One region of the Exiguobacterium sp. R-17 genome, then DNA from elsewhere that is predicted to be linked to it. Evidence: riboswitches for the same ligand, from Rfam matches in the RefSeq annotation. Region 1 holds a riboswitch; each other region holds the start of a gene.

Region 1 (3,820 bases):
CCGACCACGTCTTTGCGACCGGATCATAGACTTCACCGGAGTTCGGATAGACGATGATTGGAACACTCGTCAACGTCTTAACGTGACGGATGAAGTCGGTCGCGTAGGATGCCGGAAAACAATTTGCACCGATTGCTGCAAGTTGCGGATGCTGTCCGATTGTCTCGATGCATATCGCAAGCGGTGTTCCCTCACTGATGTGCGTCGCATCTTGAAGCGAGAACGTCAGCCAAGCAGATACTTCCGGGAACGCTTCGAGAATCCCGAACAACACGACAGCTTCCTCAAGCGACGGAATCGTCTCGAATGCCAGCAGATCAGCCCCCGCTTCAATCAATGCTTCGATGCGCGGTCTGTGGAAGGCTTCTAGCACATCTGCTGACACACCATAATGACCGCGATACTCAGAACCATCTGCTAAGTAGGCACCATAAGGACCAACTGATCCCGCGATCAATGCGGCACTCTTTCCGCTACGCGTCCGTGCATCTTGCGCTAAGGTAACCGTTTGTCGAATTAACGCTTGTGCTTCCTCGGTCGTGATGTGACGTTGCTTGAATCCTTCGATACTTGCTTGATAGCTTGAGGTGATCGCAACATCGGCGCCCACTTCAAAGTAATCGTGATGGACACGCTCAATCTGTTCCGGTGCTTCAATTAAGAGGCGTGCCGACCAGAGTGGATCGTTCAGGTCGAATCCCTTTTGTTCGAGTTCGGTCGCAAGGGCACCATCTAAAATAAGAAAAGGAACTTCCTGTAATCGTTGGTCAACTGGATTTTTGATTCGGGACATCTTCAACACTCCGTTTCTGAGAAGAATTCGTGAACGCATGAACGACATAACAGATCACGATGAATGGGATACCGCAATACAAGGCGACTCGTTGCGTCGGATCAAATCCGATACCAATCAGGGAAATCAAACAGACGACGAAAGCGGCGATCGGTACCAATGGAAAGAGTGGTGTACGATAGACCAATTCGTCGACCGTATGCCCTTCGCGGAGGAATTGTTTCCGGAAGCGATACTGCGCAACGCTGATACTCATCCAGACGACGACGACAGCAAGGCCGGAAATCGAGACGAGCGCAATATAGACACTTCCTGCTGCATAGATGCTAGACAGCAAAGCAAGTCCTCCGCCAAGCATGCTGAACAATACAGCTCGAAGTGGAACCCCACTTGGCGTCACCTGGGCGAAGAAGCGCGGAATCATGCGTTCGTTCGCAAGCGACCAAAGCATCCGGGAGGCAGCGTAAAGCCCAGAGTTCGCTGCCGACAAGATCGCTGTCAGAATGACGAAGTTCATCACGTCTGCCGCATACGGAATTCCGATTCGTTCGAACACCGCAACGAACGGACTTTCGAGCACGCCCTTCCCTTCCGTTGGCAATAAGACGGCTAATACGATGATCGTACCGACGAAAAAGAGGACGAGTCGCAAAATCGTTGTTCGGATCGCAAGCGGAATCGTCCGCTTCGGATCGACCGCTTCACCCGCTGCGACGCCGATCAATTCCGTTCCTGAGTAAGCAAAGTTCACAGCAAGCATCGTCATGAAGATCGCAAATGCCCCATTTGGAAACAATCCTCCTTCCGTTAAGGAAGAAAAGAATGGTGCTGGGCTACCATCTTGTAATGGGATGAAGCCAACGATGGCTCCCGCACCAAGTAAAATGAAAGCAATGATCGTTACGACCTTAATGGCGGAGAACCAAAACTCGACTTCAGCAAATATGCGGACCTTCAAGACGTTGATACCAAGGATCATCGCAGCGAATAATGCACTGAACACCCAGACTGGAATCGACGGGAACCAACGTTGCATTAAAATGCCTGCTGCCGTGAATTCTGAACCAAGGGCGACCGTCCACGTCAGCCAGTAGAGCCAGGCCACCGTATAACCGGTACCGGGTCCGATATACTTCGTTGCGTACTTATGGAATGATCCGGTTTCCGGCATGTGCACAGCGAGTTCACCGAGACTTAACATGACTAAGTAGACGACGACGGCTCCGATCAAATACGACAAAATCGTTCCGACACGTCCCGCTTGTTCCAACGTATAACCTGTACTTAAAAATAATCCTGTTCCAATGACGCCTCCTAACGACAGCATGATCAGATGACGTGATTCCATCTTGCGTCGAAAAGCTCCGCTCGTTTTCATGAATCCATTTCCTCCTCGTTCCACCTATTTCAAACAAAAAACGCATCCTCACGGATGCGTCGGTCGACAATTCGGAAATCTTATCGATCGGGTGCAGCACCCGCAGGAATTAGCACAGTATCTTTCGACCTGTTGCTGAGGTTTCATAGGGCCAGTCCCTCCACCTCTCTGGATAAGTATGTAATTGTTCCTAACCCTATCAAGCCTTTTCCGAATTGTCAACACAATTCAGAATACTCCTACCAAAAAACATTCCGCATCGTAATGATCCGGAATGTTAGAACACTTTATTTTTTTGCGAATAGATCCGCTGTCTTTAAGGCTGCACGAACCGCTTTTCGGTTCAATGTCCCTTGCTGGTGCTTCATTTTCTTCGTTTGGGCAGCCAGTTGTGCTTTGAGCGCCGCAATTTCCTGATCTTTTTGAGTCGTCGTTGTTTGTTTCTGCAATGCTTTGATTTTCTTATCTTTTTCAGCTAATTGCGCTTTTGCCTGTTTTTGCGCATCTGCGATTTTTTTATCTTTTTCGGCTAATTTCTCTTTTGCCTTTATTTGTGTATCTGCGATTTTTTTCTCTTGTTCTGGGAAGAACCGTTCGAAACGGGCGACTGCTTCTTCGAGACTCACGCCAGAAATCGGTTGAACCGGTGGAAGTAGTTCCGCTTGCGCCATTTGACGGTCAAACGGCACATTCTCAGGATAATTCGTCTCTTGGTAAATGTGTTCAAGATCATTCACGTTCAAGAAGTCAACGAAGTTGTCGAAGTTACGTGCTTGAACACGTACTGGACTTTGGAAATCAGCATTGGCTACGACGTCGGATAATTGTGTATCCGCTTTGATGTCGTTCGCCCAAATATGCGTCAACTGATGATAATCCGTTAGTTCGCGCATCCGTGCATCCTTTGGAATGAGGATACTCGGCGTACCCGCAAGCGTTGCTGTGATATTTCCATGCAAGCGCGCACCAAAACTGAGGTCTGCCTGCCCGATGAAATCGAACCATGTTTGTGCGTTCAAGAAGAAACGAACACGATCGTTCATGTAAGCAGGATCCGACATCTTCACCGGATAGTTCGTCACGGACAAATCTGCGATCGGATGCGTTCCTGTATACGTCAATTTCAGTTCCTTCATCCATTGGGGAATGAAGTAATGATTCGGATACTCTTCCATTCCGCGTGTAATGAAATCAAGAACATTTTGTGGTGCTAAACGTGACGAGTTGACCGTAATCATCGACTCGGGCGTAATGTTCGTTTCACGAATATGTAAGTCGCGACCAAACGCGTACATCGAAGGACATCCGATGACACGATGATCAATGCCTTCGCGAAAACCAAGACGCGTCAAGTATTTCGACGTGATTTCCCCACGAAGACCAAGCATGCTTGAGCGCTCAAGTACAGCGCTGACGAATGCTTTGACATCTTCATCGAACGGGAATCCGCCGTCTAGATCTGGTTCAAACGGTGCACGTAAGCCTACACCGATGACGACGACTGGAATTTTTAATTTCTTGATAAGGCGGGTGTACTTCCGCAACGTCGGTACGAATTCTTTTCGGAATGCATCCGCTAACGGAATGACATAAAGATCAAAGTTGGCATTGATTTCGTCCGCCCGTTCTTCATCGTAATAGTAATAGTC
Region 2 (3,820 bases), 160 kb from region 1:
GGTGCTTCTGTTTCTTCGTCTACTTGCCAGACACCGAATCCGATTTGGGGAATCGTAATACCGTTTGAAAGTTTTGCGTATTGCATGTGTTACTCCTCCTCATAAAACGTAGTTTAGATTTGCTCGTTTAGTTTAGCACGAACGAACGAAACCGTCCGTTTCCATGCTCATGGAGGAATAGAATGGGTTAAAATAAAAGAGAATTCATCACATCTGACCGTATGTCAGAAAGAGGGGGAGAAAGGATGGCTCAAAAGAATAAAAAGCTATCAAAGGGAGCTTGGCTTAGTATTAGTGCCTTGTTGGTCACGCAAGCAGTTAGCCTATTTTTCAGTGCACGAAAATCAGGACGTAACCCGTGGGTATGGGGAGGCGCGGGACTCCTTCAGTTTCCACTTCCAGCAATCGCGTATTTGATTTTAGAACGACAAGCGAAGCAGAAAAAATAATGAAACAGGTCCGATCACCATGATCGGACCTGTCGTTGGTTAAGAAGAGATTTTTTCCTGTTGAGCAACTGATTTTTTCGGACGTGGGAAACCAAAGATGATGGCAATCGATCCACAGACGAAGAGCAGGAACGGATAGAACAGATACGGAATCAGTTCTGGTGAAGCTGTCTTCGTCAACTCTGCTGCGATCAGCAGTTGTGCCCCATACGGAATGATGCCTTGAATACCACAAGAGAAGATATCAAGAATACTCGCTGATTTCTTGCGGTCGATTTCATACGTATCAGCGATTTCAGCCGCGAGTGGTCCAGCAACGAGAATCGAGATCGTATTGTTCGCCGTTGCGAGGTTCGTCGCACTGACGAGTGCTGCCATACTGAATTCAGCACCGCGACGCTGTGAAATCTTGCGCGTCAACGTCTCTTTCAAGTAGGCGATTCCGCCATTGAACGTAATCAAACTGACGAGACCACCCATGAGGAGTGTCAAGATTGAAATCTCTGCCATGCCCATCATTCCTTTTGACATCGAAAGGACGAACCCACTTAAGCCAAAGCTACCGTCGATCATACCGATGATGCCAGTGAGCAATGTGCCACCGACGAGAACAAGAATGACATTGACACCAAATAGTGCAAGGACGATGACGGCGAGATACGGAATTAATTTGTAGAACTCGAATGCTTTAGCTGCTGCCGCATCGCCAGAACCAGAAACGAACGCGAGTAAGATGACCGTTAAGACGGCAGCCGGGAGAACGATCATGAAGTTCGTCCGGAACTTATCACGCATGTTCGTTTTTTGTGTCCGAACGGCAGCGATTGTCGTATCCGAGATGAACGACAAGTTATCACCGAACATCGAACCCCCAACGACTGACGCTGCTGCGATCGCAACGTTGATACCTGTTGCTTCATGAATACCGAAGGCGATTGGAGCAAGTGCAGCAATCGTTCCTGTCGAGGTACCCATTGCCATCGAGATGAAGGCAGCGATGACGAACAGACCGCTCATCAGGAGTGACGGAGGTAGGAACGTTAAGGCAGCATTGACAGTTGCTTCGATTGCGCCGATTGCTTCTGCCGTTCCAGAGAACGTACCGGCTAATAAGAAGATGAAGACCATAATCATGATATCGGGATTTCCGGCACCGGTTGCGATTCGTTCAACCGTTTGATTAATCGATCCTTTCGTCGTGATTGCTGCAAAGATCAGCGCGATCAAAGCAGCGATCAGAATCGGAAATTTGTAAAAATCGTCATAGAAAATACCGGCTCCGATGAAGAGGACCAGGAACACGACGAGGGGAAGAAGTGCCCATTTGTTAGGCGTAATCGTTTCTTTCATTGTTGATACCTCGTTTCTCAAAGATACAAAAAAAGACCCCTTCGCAAGAAAGAAGGAGGTCTTTATGAAATAAAGACGCTCTTCTTATCTCTCAAGCTTTCGCTTGCTGGATTTGGCACAGTACGAATCAAATCGTCCGCTGCCGAAACATCATTGGGCCAGTCCCTCCGTTTCTCGCGATAAAAAGAAGTCATTCAATTGTTGTAAAACACGTTTCTTACCGTACCGCATTGAGTAACGCGTGTCAACTGTACTTTACTGAAGTGCCTGTTCTAACGTCTGGACGTTTTCTTCCATCAACTTAAAATACGAGCTGTTTTGCTGCGATTTCGTCACCGACTCGAGGTTATGGATCGTCACGGATTCAGCTCCGATTTCTTTTTGGATGACACGCGCAACCTTTGGTGAAACCGTCTCTTCGAACGCGACGTATTTCAAATCATGCATCCGCGCTTCTTTCACTAAAGCAGCCAGTTGCTTTTGTGAGGGTTCATCGGAAGGGGAAATTCCGGCGATTGGAAGCTGCGTGAACCCGTATCGTTCGGCGAGGTAACCGTAAGCTGCATGTGTGACGAGAAGTTCTTTTTTCGATCCGTCAGCAACGGCTTGCTTGAACTCTTTATCGAGTGCGTCAGCTTGCTGATCGAATGCTTTCAAGTTTTTTTCGAATGTTGCTTTGTCTTTTGGTACTTCTTTTGATAAGGCGACTGTGATAGAACGTGCCATTGCTTTGGCGTTGACAGGATCAAGCCAGACGTGTGGATCGTATTTTCCATGATCGTGTTCTTCCTCTTCGTGCGCATGTTCATCAGTTGCGTGATCATCGTGCCCTGCTTCTTCGTGCGCATGCTCTTCTTCTGTATGTCCCTCTTCTTCATGTGCGTGAAGCGTAGCATCCGATTCCAGCAAAGTGACATCCTTACTCGTCTCGACGAACCGGACGTCCGTGCCTTTTAGACTCTCTTGGATTTTTTTTGAATAGGGTTCAAGTGTCGTACCCGTCAAAAGGAAAAGGTCACCTTTGGCAATCTCAGTGAGTTGCTTTGACGTCGGTTCATAGGAGTGCGGATCTGCTCCAGGTGGGACGATCATCTTGACGTTGACTTGATTACCACCGATTTCACGGGCAATGGCAGCTGTTGCGAACGTCGATGTATAGATTTCCGTCTTTTTATCATCTGAAGTCGATGAATCGGTGTTTGATCCACAAGCTGCGAGGATACTTGCGCTCGCGAATGCGACCGTTAAAGCAGGAATGATTTTTTTCATTGTATGTTACCTCCGTTATTAAAACGTAATTATTCCGATTTGGACTTTTTCACTATAGCGGAACGTTTGAGAAGCGTCAAGTACGAATACCGAGACGTTCGACTTCTTTTAAAACGGGGTAAAAGGATAATAAAATGAAGGAATTGATACGTCTTTTGGAGGTGATCAAGTGAAACGTGAAACTGCATGGCTAATGGGGGGAGCTGCACTACTAACGACAGCAGCTGCGGGAGCAAGTATCTGGAACAATTACGGTGCATTACTTCGGTGGACTGAACCCGCCTTGCCAATCACAGAAAAACAACTCGCACCGCGGACACTCACTTACAAACAAGTGGGAGACCGTACCTTACAACTCGATCTCTATTATCCGCCGGGGGAAGGACCGTTCCCGGTCGCGATCTACGCGCACGGTGGCGCATTCGTTCGTGGAGAGCGCGAGGATATGTTCTGTTTTAGCCCGATCGTTGATCGCCTGCTTGAACTTGGGGTTGCTGTTTGTAGTATCGATTATCGTCTGTTTGAAGAAGGGAGTTATTTTCCGGATAATCTCGAAGATGTACGGGATACCTTATGCTTTTTGAACAAAGAAGCAGAAGATCTTCGCATTTTAAGAGGACGGATGATGGTATGGGGAGACTCAGCCGGAGCTGCACTCATGCTGACGACGGCACTTGCCCCATCTGCTTTCGTTGGTGAGCGCGATGAACGACACATGCCATTGATTAGTGGTGTCATTGCCTTATATCCAC
Region 3 (3,820 bases), 620 kb from region 1:
TTCATTCGATTTGCCTGCTGGTACGCGCATTTTGGCGAAGCTCGAATGGATGAACCCTGGGGGCAGCGTCAAAGACCGCCTTGGCATTCAACTCGTTGATGCAGCAATCGAAAACGGACATGTGACACCAGGCGGTACGATCATCGAGCCGACAGCCGGGAATACCGGCATCGGCTTGGCGCTCGCCGCTAAAAAATACGATCTCCAAGTCATCTGTGTCGTTCCGGAAAAATTCAGTCAGGAAAAGCAGACGTTGATGCGGGCACTCGGCGCAACCGTCGTCAACACGCCGACTGAACTCGATATGCAAGGGGCCATCGACCGGGCAAAAGAACTCGGTCAGGAAATTCCGAATAGTTACGTTCCGTTACAATTCGAAAACGAAGAGAACCCAGTCACGTATCAGCGGACACTCGGTCCTGAGCTGATTGCGGACTTACCGCATATCGACTGGTTCGTTGCCGGTTGTGGTTCAGGTGGTACGTTCGCCGGAACAGCGGACTTCTTAAAACAACGTCTCGGTACAAAAGCAGCAATCGTCGAACCGGAAGGCTCCGTCTTGAACGGTGGTCCAGCCGGTCCGCATAAGACAGAAGGTATCGGTACAGCGAAATGGCCAAGCCTCGTTCCGCGTGAACTCGTCGACGAGATTCATACGATTTCTGACCGTGATGCATTTGACGCGGTTCATACACTCGCTGCTCGCGAAGGATTACTCGTCGGTAGCTCAGCAGGGGCAGCGCTCGTTGCTGCGCTTGATATCGCAAAGCGTCACCCCGGCAGTACGATCGTCACCGTCTTCGCAGACAGTGCCGAACGTTATTTAAGCCAACAAATCTTTGAAAAGGTGGACGAAACTCATGCGTAAGAAGACAGCATTGATTCATGGAGGAACAGGTGTCGATCGGGCAACAGGAGCCGTCACACCTCCAATCTATCAAACAAGCACATACAAGCAAGATAAAATCGGTCAACTTAAGGACGGATACGAATACTCACGGACAGCGAACCCGACACGGACGAGCATCGAACGATTGATTGCGGATCTTGAAGGCGGCGCACGTGGTTTTGCGTTCGGTTCTGGGATGGCAGCGATTCATGCTGTCTTCCACTTGCTTGAGTCTGGCGACCACATCGTCATGACGGACGACGTCTACGGTGGTACGTTCCGTTTGATGCAACGCGTCTTACCGAAGTTCAACATCCAAGTAACGTTCGTCGATACGACGGATCTTGCGGCAACGGAAGCAGCGATCCAAGACAATACGAAGATCGTCTACGTCGAAACGCCGACGAATCCGTTGTTGAAAGTAACGGACATCGCAGCAATCGCAACGATTGCAAAACGTCACGATCTTAAACTCGTCGTTGATAACACGTTCGCGACACCATACCATCAACAACCACTCGCACTTGGTGCTGACATCGTCTTGCACAGTGCGACGAAATACATCGGCGGACATTCAGACGTCGTCGCTGGACTTGTCGTCGTCAAAGATGATGCGCTTGGCGAAGAGATGCACTTCATCCAAAACTCGACAGGCGGCGTGCTTGGACCGCAAGACAGCTTCTTGCTCGTCCGTGGTCTACGTACGCTCGGTATCCGGATGGATGCGATCGAAGAGACAGCACATGATCTCGTTGCGTTCCTACAAGCGCAAGACATCGTCTCGAACATCTTCTACCCAGGACTGGCATCACATCCTGGTCACGACATCCAAGCGAAACAAGCGACTGGATTTGGTGGGATGATCAGCTTTGATGTCGGTTCAGCAGCGAACGCAGAAAAACTCGTCGAGGCGACACACTTCTTCACACTCGCTGAGAGTCTTGGTGCCGTCGAGAGTCTGATTTCGGTGCCGGCACGGATGACGCACGCGTCAATCCCAGCAGAACGTCGGGCAGAACTCGGCATCACGGACGGTCTCGTCCGGATTTCAGTTGGACTTGAAGACGCGGAAGATTTGAAAGAAGACTTAACACGTGCTTTCACGTTCCTCGAAAAAGTTTCTGAAAAAACTGTTTGACAACAAAAATAACCCCTGCTAATATTCAGAATATATTCTACAAACTTAATACCGAAACTCTTATCGAGAGTGGTGGAGGGACTGGCCCGATGAAACCCGGCAACCGCGGATCTGATCCGAAGTGGTGCTAATTCCAGCAGACAAAAGTCTGGGAGATGAGAGCAAATGGTTTTGTGTACTGAAAAGTGCGCGCGTTTGCTCTAAAACGCGCGCACTTTTTTTATTTTAGGAGGGACAGTTGTGATTCGTTTACAAGACGTAGGAAAGATTTATCGCTCAAAGCGCGGAGCGGTCGAAGCCGTCGCGAATGTCGATCTGACAATCGAACGCGGTGAAATTTTTGGAATAATCGGTTATTCCGGAGCAGGGAAATCGACCTTGATCCGATTGTTGAATATGCTCGAAGCACCAACGAGTGGTTCGATTCAAATCGATGGTGTCGAAATGACATCACTGAAACCAAAAGAATTACGAGGCGTCCGCAAGAATGTCTCGATGGTCTTCCAGCACTTCAACCTACTCTGGTCACGGACTGTTGAAGAAAACATTATGTTCCCACTCGAACTCGGTGGCTTCCCGAAGGCTCGCCGCAAGGAACGGGTCGCGGAACTGATCCAACTCGTTGGTTTGGATGGACGCGAAAAAGCTTATCCGTCGCAATTATCCGGTGGTCAAAAGCAACGTGTCGGTATCGCTCGGGCACTGGCATCGAACCCGGACGTTCTCTTATGTGACGAGGCGACAAGTGCACTCGACCCGAAGACAACGGACTCTATCCTTGAGTTACTCGTCGACATCAATGAAAAATTGAAACTGACGATTGTCTTGATCACACACGAGATGCACGTCATTCAAAAAATCTGTCACCGGGTCGCCGTCATGGAGGCCGGTAAAATCGTCGAACAAGGACCGGTCGCAGAAGTCTTCCGTCATCCGAAGCAAGCGATGACGAAGGAATTCGTCAAACAATTGACGTCGCCATCGGAAAACGAGTTGACGTTCGCGAAACTCCGCGAACGCTACCCAACCGGAAAAATCGTTCAGTTGACATTCGTCGGATCGACGGCGGAAAGTCCGATCCTCGCGGAAGTCATGAAGGATTCACCCGTCCTGTTCAATATCATCGGCGGAAACGTCGGTCAATCACAGGAAGGGGCGCTCGGTACGCTGTTCATTCAGTTAATCGGGGAAACAGAAGCAACACAAACGGTCATCACGAAGCTTCAAGCCAGTGATGTTGAAGTGGAGGTGGATCACCGATGATTTCATTCTTTGACAACCTAGACTGGGACATGGTGTGGGAAGCGACAGGCAGTACCGTTTATATGACGGCAATCGCTGGGGTTTCGACATTCGTCCTCGGTTTGATCATTGGTTTACTATTGTATGCGACAAACGAAGAATTATTGTTCAAGAATCGGGCGTTTTATTCAGTGCTGAGCTTGGTCGTCAACGTCTTCCGTTCGATTCCGTTCATCATCTTACTGATCTTATTGATTCCATTTACGACAGCGATCGTCGGTTCGTTCCTCGGACCAACGGCAGCATTACCGGCACTGATTTTCGGTGCTGCACCATTTTACGGTCGGATGGTTGAACTCGCGTTACGCGAAGTCGATAAAGGTGTCATCGAGGCAGCGGAATCGATGGGCGCGACGAAGTTCCAAATCATCTATAAGGTCTTAATCCCGGAAGCGTTGCCTGCCATCGTTTCTGGTATCACGGTCACACTCGTCTCACTTGTCGGTTATACGGCAATGGCCGGAGTAGTCGGCGGAGGTGGACTTGGGGAC
Region 4 (3,820 bases), 460 kb from region 1:
TCGCTTGATCTTAGATTCACGAATACCATACGTGAAAAGGAGCGTCAGACAGAGTGTCCCGAAAATCACGAGAAAGACGTGCGAGTAAGAAGAATAGCTGAGAATGACTCCACCAAGAATCGGACCTGAAAAGAGGGCGATTTGATTAGATGTCTGAATCAGTGAATTGGCTTTAGTGAGTTGTTCTTTCGGAACGAGTGTAGGAAGTAAGGAAGCATTCGCCGGCGAAAAGAATGCATCCACACTACCGAATAGAAAGGCGAATCCTAAAATCGTCAGCAATGTAAGCTGATCGGTATGAAGTAATGCGAGAAGACAGAGAATGAAACTGATTCGTAAAGCGCTCGAGATGCGCATGATCGTCGAACGTTTATAGCGATCGGATAAGACGCCACCGAATAACATGAGAAAAATACGGGGTAACAAGGTGGCCATGAGGACGAATCCAAGATATGACGCCTGGTTTAGCGTATGGATGACATACCATTGTTCAACAAACAGATAGGTTGATAGGGAGAGGGCAGAGCACATACCGGACCCCCATAAAAATAAAAAAGATCGATTTTTAAACAGCGATTGTTGCGTATCCATTTCAATAGGCAGCATGTGGCACCTCCGGTTTAGACGTCGTCATTCTCAAATAGTGGTTCATCAATTGCAAAGGCAGTCGTCATGATATAGAAGTGTTTTTTATCTTCTTCGTCTAGTGAAGGGGACCGTGTGAACTCGTCCAATAGAGCACGATATTTTGTAGCAAAGCGTTGAAAGTCGGCTTGAGACATCGTCAGTTCCTTTTGAAGTGATAAGCTCATCCAGTCCTCGACGTTCGAAGATGAAGGAGAAAAAGTAGCTGTCGGAGCCGTAAGAACGCGTGTCTTTGCCCGGTCTAGTACCTCAAGATACGACTGCCGGGTCGCTTCATTTGTCTCGACGAAGTTCAGTAGATGATCGGCAGGAATGTATCCTCGGGCAATCGCTTGATAGTATTTCAATAGATTGCCGCCCTGTTCTTCCGTCCGGACGAGGTGAATCAAGTCATGCTTTTCAAGTTCCCGTACGTGATAGAGGACCTTCGCGCGGGATAACGTCAGCAAGTGAGCTAACTGATGTACCGTGTGTGGTTTTTCGACGAGAAACATGAGGATTTTTGTTCGTAACGGATCACTGATCACTTTTAACTGTTCATAGCTCTCTAATATGTGAATCGCTTTTTGTTCCATACAATCATCTCCTTTTTAACCGGTTAATTTTTATTAACCGTAAAACAAAAGACTTCGTTTGTAAACGATTACAAATTTATGTAAGGGTGTTGGTAAAGAAGACATCATTTGTTTACATAAAAAAACTGATTCCATGACATCTCGATCATCCTCCACTTTTTACTGAAAGTAGGGGAAGAACGAGATGTTTGAAATCAGTTTCAGCTACTGTATATGGTTCGAGGTGATTAGACCGTCGTCGTATCTTTCCATTCCTGCTCGATGAAAGCATCGCGACCAGAAGCAGCACGATCTTTTTTATAGTGTTCTGGATTTTTCTTATGGAAGTCTTGATGGTACTCTTCCGCTGGATAAAATTCAGAAGCGGCATCAATCCGCGTCACGATTGGCTGTTTGAAACGGTTGCTTGCAGCAAGAGCGTCACGAGAAGTAATCGCAGCTTCATGCTGCGCATCCGTATGATAGAAGATTGCTGGCGCGTACTGCGTACCGCGATCTTGGAATTGACCTTCTGCATCCGTCGGATCCGTTTGGGGCCAGTAGAGTTCAAGTAAACGCTCGTACGGGAACAGGCTCGGATCAAACGTGATTTGGACGACCTCGAGGTGTCCCGTCGTTCCTGTTTTGACTTGCTCGTATGTCGGGTTATCGACGTGTCCGCCCATGTAACCTGATACGATTCCCTCGATTCCTGGTAATTCTTCAAATGGTGTCACCATGCACCAAAAACATCCACCTGCAAATGTTGCTTTTTCCATCTGTCTCTTCCTCTCCGTGGGAAATCCCCATTGTATGTCTGACAGCGAGAAAACGAAAACGACTCCTTCGCTTGGTTGCAAAAGGAGTCGCCGCTTTTTATCAACCAAAGCTTTCGCTTTGCTGGTCGTAGCACCTTGCTATGCGCAGGTTGCTGGGACGTCATCGATCCAGATCTCTCGGTCCACTCTTGATAAGGGTATATGAAGTTGATGTCATTCGTTATCATTGTTGTGATGATACCATTCACAAAGAAATAAAGTCAATCCTTAGAATTTAAGGCACGTAAAACGGTTGCCCCAAGTGTCTTCGCACCGATCAACAACGCTTGTTCATTGATCTCGTACTGTGGATGGTGCTGCGGATAGTTGACGCGACCGTCCGTATAGCCAGAGCCGGTAAAGAAATAACTACCCGGGACGTGTGTTAAGTAATGTGCGAAGTCGTCCGCCGCCATCATTGGTGTGAGTGCCCGGACGGATGCTTCCGGTAAGAAAGCAGCAGCTTCCTGAACGAGTTTTGTCTCATCCGGGTGATTCCAGAGCGCCGGGTAACCAGTCGTGAAGTCAATCGAATACGAAGCACCGATGCCGGCACACGTCGTCTTAGCGACAAGATCGACTTCTTGCCGGAGCTGATGCCGAAGTGTCTCATTGAACGTTCGGATTTCCCCGACAATGCGTGCCTCACCCGTAACGATATTTGGTGCTGTTCCTGCATGGAAAGAACCGATTGCGAGAACAGCCGGCTCAAACGGATCGACCCGTCGACTAACGAGATGTTGTAAGTTGCAGACGAGTTGCGCTCCAGCGACGAGAGCATCTTTTGTTTTATGCGGTGCCTGGGCATGCCCACCTTGACCATGGACGATGATTTCGAATTCGTCGATCGCACACAATGTATGTCCTTCCCGGAATCCGATCGTGCCAACCGGTAAATCATTTTCGAGATGTGTCGCGAAAATTGCATCGACCCCTTCGAGGACGCCGGCTTCGATCATTTGGATTGCTCCACCGGGGAAGACCTCTTCTCCATGCTGGTGGATGATCCGAATCGTTCCTTGCAATTGATCGCGTAACGGATAGAGCGTAGCAGCAAGGGCCATCACGATCGCCGTATGACCATCGTGTCCACAAGCATGCATGACCCCGGGATGAATCGACCGGAAGGCAAGCGTCGTCTCTTCCTGAAGCGGTAAAGCATCAAAATCGGCACGGACAGCAATCGTCGGACCAGGCTGTTTGCCTTCGATCGTCGCGACGACACCACGACCTCCGACGGCTGTTTGATGAGGAATGCCCTGTTCTGCGTAAAAGGCGGCAATCCGTTCTGGTGTGCGGACTTCCTGGAAAGAGAGTTCCGGGTGTCGATGAAAATCGCGACGTAACGCGATCATCGTCGGTTCGAATTGTTCGAGTGCTTCAAAAAGTTGAGTTTGCATGTTCAAGCTCCTTTAACGTGTGTCTTTTCGCGAAAATGGGTACAGATACAGGTAATCACGAAAGGGGATAATGTAACATGGGAGAAATCGTCGTCAATGCTGTACTTACAATCAAAGCTGGACTTGCGGATCAAGTCTTCCCGATTTTACAAACGGTTTATCATGCTTCACAAAAAGAAGAAGGATGCTTACGTTATTCCTTGCACCAATCGATCGAGGATGAGCATCAATTCATGTTGTATGAAGTGTATCGGGACGAAGAAGCGCTTGAAGCGCATATCGCATCCGACCACTATAAAGCCTACCGTGAACAGATCGAATTATACTTGATGGACCGACAAGTGGCGAAATACGTCGAGATGACATTCTGACGTGTTGCGATAAGAAGAGACGAACCCGTCGA

Evidence for each region. Region 1 has a riboswitch for S-adenosylmethionine ahead of ACN9MT_RS15410 (amino acid permease). Riboswitches for the same ligand answer to the same signal wherever they lie in the genome.
Region 2: it holds a riboswitch for S-adenosylmethionine, as region 1 does, so the genes downstream of both, ACN9MT_RS14635 (Na+/H+ antiporter NhaC family protein) here and ACN9MT_RS15410 (amino acid permease) in region 1, are expected to answer to the same signal.
Region 3: it holds a riboswitch for S-adenosylmethionine, as region 1 does, so the genes downstream of both, ACN9MT_RS12285 (methionine ABC transporter ATP-binding protein) here and ACN9MT_RS15410 (amino acid permease) in region 1, are expected to answer to the same signal.
Region 4: it holds a riboswitch for S-adenosylmethionine, as region 1 does, so the genes downstream of both, msrA (peptide-methionine (S)-S-oxide reductase MsrA) here and ACN9MT_RS15410 (amino acid permease) in region 1, are expected to answer to the same signal.

Annotation. Positions count from the first base shown of each region.
Region 1 is NZ_CP184372.1:2,938,559-2,942,378, forward strand. Features, by position in the region: gene mmuM (homocysteine S-methyltransferase) at 1-793, opposite strand, end outside; gene ACN9MT_RS15410 (amino acid permease) at 768-2,171, opposite strand; SAM riboswitch class I at 2,249-2,350, opposite strand; gene ACN9MT_RS15415 (polysaccharide pyruvyl transferase family protein) at 2,459-3,820, opposite strand, start outside.
Region 2 is NZ_CP184372.1:2,781,846-2,785,665, reverse strand. Features, by position in the region: gene ACN9MT_RS14645 (aldo/keto reductase) at 1-86, opposite strand, end outside; gene ACN9MT_RS14640 (hypothetical protein) at 246-449, shown strand; gene ACN9MT_RS14635 (Na+/H+ antiporter NhaC family protein) at 489-1,799, opposite strand; SAM riboswitch class I at 1,881-1,985, opposite strand; gene ACN9MT_RS14630 (metal ABC transporter solute-binding protein, Zn/Mn family) at 2,055-3,068, opposite strand; gene ACN9MT_RS14625 (alpha/beta hydrolase) at 3,238-3,820, shown strand, end outside.
Region 3 is NZ_CP184372.1:2,322,973-2,326,792, reverse strand. Features, by position in the region: gene ACN9MT_RS12295 (PLP-dependent cysteine synthase family protein) at 1-868, shown strand, start outside; gene ACN9MT_RS12290 (bifunctional cystathionine gamma-lyase/homocysteine desulfhydrase) at 861-2,027, shown strand; SAM riboswitch class I at 2,085-2,189, shown strand; gene ACN9MT_RS12285 (methionine ABC transporter ATP-binding protein) at 2,268-3,290, shown strand; gene ACN9MT_RS12280 (methionine ABC transporter permease) at 3,287-3,820, shown strand, end outside.
Region 4 is NZ_CP184372.1:396,655-400,474, forward strand. Features, by position in the region: gene ACN9MT_RS02170 (MFS transporter) at 1-606, opposite strand, end outside; gene ACN9MT_RS02175 (ArsR family transcriptional regulator) at 621-1,220, opposite strand; gene msrA (peptide-methionine (S)-S-oxide reductase MsrA) at 1,448-1,978, opposite strand; SAM riboswitch class I at 2,073-2,176, opposite strand; gene ACN9MT_RS02185 (M20 metallopeptidase family protein) at 2,239-3,417, opposite strand; gene ACN9MT_RS02190 (putative quinol monooxygenase) at 3,495-3,788, shown strand.